2 regions of the Agrobacterium salinitolerans genome follow, and region 1 is predicted to be linked to the other one. Evidence: riboswitches for the same ligand, from Rfam matches in the RefSeq annotation. Region 1 holds a riboswitch; the other holds the start of a gene.
The links. Region 1 has a riboswitch for cobalamin ahead of bluB (5,6-dimethylbenzimidazole synthase). Riboswitches for the same ligand answer to the same signal wherever they lie in the genome.
Positions count from the first base shown of each region.

Region 2: it holds a riboswitch for cobalamin, as region 1 does, so the genes downstream of both, O9X91_RS16945 (acyl-CoA thioesterase) here and bluB (5,6-dimethylbenzimidazole synthase) in region 1, are expected to answer to the same signal.

Region 1 is NZ_JAPZLN010000003.1:79,697-81,896, forward strand. Features, by position in the region: gene O9X91_RS12360 (TolB family protein) at 1-702, shown strand, start outside; cobalamin riboswitch at 773-955, shown strand; gene bluB (5,6-dimethylbenzimidazole synthase) at 1,052-1,768, shown strand; gene O9X91_RS12370 (DUF2865 domain-containing protein) at 1,966-2,200, opposite strand, start outside.
Region 2 is NZ_JAPZLN010000004.1:374,514-376,713, reverse strand. Features, by position in the region: gene O9X91_RS16950 (DUF1852 domain-containing protein) at 1-558, opposite strand, end outside; cobalamin riboswitch at 839-1,029, shown strand; gene O9X91_RS16945 (acyl-CoA thioesterase) at 1,129-1,965, shown strand; gene O9X91_RS16940 (LysR family transcriptional regulator) at 1,968-2,200, shown strand, end outside.

The sequences.
Region 1 (2,200 bases):
CTGCTGTATCGCCTGTCTCTTGCCGGTGATGTGTCGCCGGAAAAGGTCGATACCGGCTTTGCCACACTCTGCAACAACGACCACGGCATTTCGCCCGACGGTTCGCTCTACGCCATTTCCGACAAGGTGGAATTCGGCAAGAGCGCCATCTATCTGCTGCCTTCGGCGGGCGGCGCGCCGCGGCTGATGACGAAGAACCTGCCTTCCTACTGGCACGGCTGGTCGCCGGATGGGAAAGGTTTTGCCTATTGCGGCATTCGCGATCAGGTTTTCGATATCTATTCCATGGACATAGACAGCGGTGTCGAAACACGTCTCACCCATGGTGAGGGCCGCAATGACGGGCCGGATTATTCGCCCGACGGCGAATGGATTTATTTCAATTCCAGCCGTACCGGGCGCATGCAGATCTGGCGGGTGCGTGTGGACGGCTCCGCCGTCGAGCGCATCACCGACAGCGCTTATGGCGACTGGTTCCCGCATCCGTCTCCGAAGGGCGACAAGGTGGTGTTCGTTTCTTATGACGCCGATGTCTTCGACCATCCGCGCGATCTGGATGTGCGGGTGCGGCTGATGGATATGGATGGCGGCAATGTCGAAACGCTGTTCGACCTGTTCGGCGGGCAGGGCACGATGAACTCGCCCAATTGGTCACCTGATGGCGATGAGTTTGCGTATGTCAGGTATTTCCCGGTGGCATGATGACGGTAAGGTGCAGCAGGCCACATTGCCGCACCACCCGCAGGATACTTGCATTCGCAAGCTTTTTTGCCCATAGCTTCTCCCGTCAGGTGCCCGCCCTTGCGGCGGGAGAATCGGGAATCCGGTGAAAGACCGGAACGTGCCCAACGCTGTGAGGCGGATGCTCTTTTTCTCATGCCACTGAAGTTATTCGGGAAGGCGAAAGGGGCGGATGAAGCCTAGTCAGAAGACCGGCCTGACAGGATAGACCGAACCGCGCGGACGGCGGCAGGTTGCTGAAAAAGCGCGTCGTCGCGGCGGAACCGGTATGGTTTCTGCATCGGCGCGCCCGCATTGTTGGGGATAAACGATGCCGACCGAACCGCCTGGCACCACATCGTCCGAGGTCAATCCATTCGATCACGCGCTTTCGCCCGCCCGCCCGTTTTCCCGGGAGGAGCGCGAGGCGATCTACCGCGCCATCGAGACGCGCCGTGATGTGCGCGACCAGTTCCTGCCGGACCCGCTGCCGGATGATCTCGTCGAGCGCCTTTTGAAGGCGGCGCATTCCGCACCTTCGGTCGGTTTCATGCAGCCATGGAATTTCACCCTCGTCACCGATGGCGCCGTGCGCCAGGCGGCCTTTGTGGCCTTCAGCCGCGCCAATGAGGAGGCGGCGGCGATGTTTACGGGCGAAAAGCAGGCGCTTTATCGCAGCCTGAAGCTTGAGGGCATCCGCAAGGCCCCGCTCAGCATCTGCGTCACCTGCGATCCGACACGCGGCGGCAAGGTGGTGCTGGGCCGCACCCACAATCCGCGCACGGACGTTTATTCCACCGTCTGCGCCATCCAGAACCTCTGGCTTGCCGCCCGTGTCGAAGGCATCGGTGTCGGCTGGGTCAGCATTTTCCATGACAGCGATATTCGCGCCATTCTCGATATACCCGAGCATATCGAAATCGTCGCATGGCTGTGTCTCGGCCGGGTCGACACGCTCTATACCGAGCCGGAACTGGCGGTGAAGGGTTGGCGGCAGCGCGTGCCGCTGGAGGAGCTGGTGTTTCGCAATCGCTGGGGTGGGCGGTAAGGGATGAGATGCGCATAGCGTCGCCTATCGTTTCTTCTCCCCGGATGGGGAGAAGGTGGCCCGAAGGGTCGGATGAGGGGGCCAGCTCTCCGAATATCGCCGACGTCGCCCCCTCATCCCGCTGCCGCGGACTTCTCCCCGGCGGGGAGAAGAAACAAGGGTCGCGCGCTCGCCCCATTACGCGCGCGCAAGAGATTTCACTGCTGCGGCTGAATGCCCTTCAGCGCCGGGTTCTTCAGATCGATCCGGCCTGTCTGGTCCGGCAGGAATTTGGGGCCGATGACGCGCACCCTGGTGTCGTTCGGATCGTAGTCGCGTTCGGGAACGGGCTGCTCAGGCGGTTTTGCGGCCTGTTGCTGTTCGGTGGGGTTCTGCGACTTGTCACTTTGGGATGATGGGATGGTGGTGATGCCGGAATAGGGCTTTTCGGCT
Region 2 (2,200 bases), on a different contig from region 1:
GGTCCGGCCGTATGTCCTGCTGCTGGAGGCACTCAGGCAGATGACCGGAAGTTTTTGAAAGTGTTCTTTGTAGGCATCTGAATTCAGGAAACACTTGAACAGGTTTCCATGCAGATCGCCAAAATTCTCCGGCGTGCCAAATGCCGGGCGATCCTTATTGTAAGCCGGCAGCACGACGCTGAAGTCATAATCCCGAACATACGAGGAGAAATTATTCCCGACGATGCCTTCGATGCGTTCGCCTGTCTTATGATCGACGATATTCGTTTTCAGGATTTCGATCAGGGGGAAAGCATCAGTATTGCCTTCAGCATCAATCCTCATCTCGACGGAAACGATCTCGAGCTGGACAGAATAACGATCGTTTTTCGGATTGTCCCAATGCGCCAAGGCGTTGAAGCGATTGTCGATCATCCTCAGCGCGTTGCGCAAATTCTCCCGGCGGCTCTCCCCTCTGGCCAGATTGGCGAAGTTAGTCGTGAGCCGCGTATTTTCCGAGGGTTGATAATCCTCGTCAAAAGGAATGCTCTTGAGAGAGAACGTAAATTCACCGCTCATGGCAATATTGTTCTCATGGACCGAGAAAAACCCTGAATCTGTTTCTTTTTCTTTCAGTGCTCTCATTTTTTCTCTCGTGTTTCTCAATCAACAATCTTTAGCTTGTCTATGGCCTGGAGCGCGCCCCTCTTATGCCTGAGCCGTTGATGGAGAAAAATTGATTTCATTTCATTGAAGCATGAGCCGTCCTCATGGTTTTGGGTAAGCGACATGGCTTGCGGGACAAGTGGGTCTGGCCCGCCGACCGGAAACGAGGCCTTGACCCCACGAGCGGCATGGGACATTGGTTTACCGTCGTGGTTCTGTGGACGACAGTCCGGAGCTAAGAGGGAATTCGGTCAGATGCCGGAGCTGCCCCCGCAACTGTAAGCGGCTAGCGAACGTCCATTTTTGTCACTGGGTTTATCCCGGGAAGACGGGCGGGAGCGGTCATCCGCGAGCCAGGAGACCTGCCACGACAGATAACGTCCACGGGCGGGGTGTCCCGGAGTGCCGCTTTCGCGATCGGCATCTCCGCGCCGTCGTCTCTGCGTCATTGCCCAGCCCTGCCACAACCTGATGGCAGCGCCGATGATCAGCACCGACACGACAGACAAGCCCATGCAGCACCTGTCGACAACACAACTCGTCGATATCGTCTTCCCTGGTGACACAAACCATCACGGAACTCTGTTCGGAGGGACCGGCCTCGCCCTTATGGATCGAGTCGCTTTCATCGCGGCGACCCGCTTCGGGCGCGCACCCTTCGTGACCGCGTCCTGCGAACGTATCGATTTCAAACAGCCCGCACGCATCGGGCACATCGTCGAATTCACGGCAAGACCCGTCAAGGCTGGCCGCCGTTCCCTGACTGTTGAGGTCGAGATGGTGGCAGAGACGATTGTCGGCCGTCAACGGCATACCTGTACGCGCGGCGTCTTCCATATGGTTGCCGTTCCAGAGGGCGAGAACGCGGCGCATTACGCCTTACCCAAACTGCTTCCCGAGGACGCGCCGGGCGAAAGCGATATGCTTGCCATGGTCGAAATCGTCTTTCCGGATCAGGCTAACAGCGTCGGCCGGATGTTCGGGGGCGAGGCAATCGCCTACATGACAAAAGCTGCGTTCGTGACGGCATCGCGCTACTCCGGCAAGCTAGTGGTGCTGGCATCATCCGAGCGTATCGACTTCGCAAGGCCAATCGAGATCGGCGAAATCGTCGAGGCGGAGGCACGTGTCGCGAGCGTTGGCCGCAGTTCCATGTCCGTCGAGACAAAACTCTGGTCGGAAAACCTTCTGACGGGCGAGCGGCATATCACGGCTACCGGACATTTCACCATGGTCGCGGTCGACGAAGATCACCGGCCGGTTCCTGTTCGAGAAAGCGAACAGATAGAAGTCTTTCCCCTCGACCAAGGAGGCGCATAACGATGCTGGACAGGCAACATCTGTCGATCCTGCGCGAAGTCGATCGCATGGGCAGTCTGACGGCGGCGGCAGAACGGCTGAATGTGACCCAGTCCGCGCTGAGCCACACGATCCGCAAGCTCGAAGAACGCTATGGGGTCTCCATGTGGGAAAAGGACGGCCGCAATCTTCGTCTCACCGAGGCCGGCCGCTACATCGTCGCGCTGGCGCAGCGCGTCCTGCCACAGATCGAAAG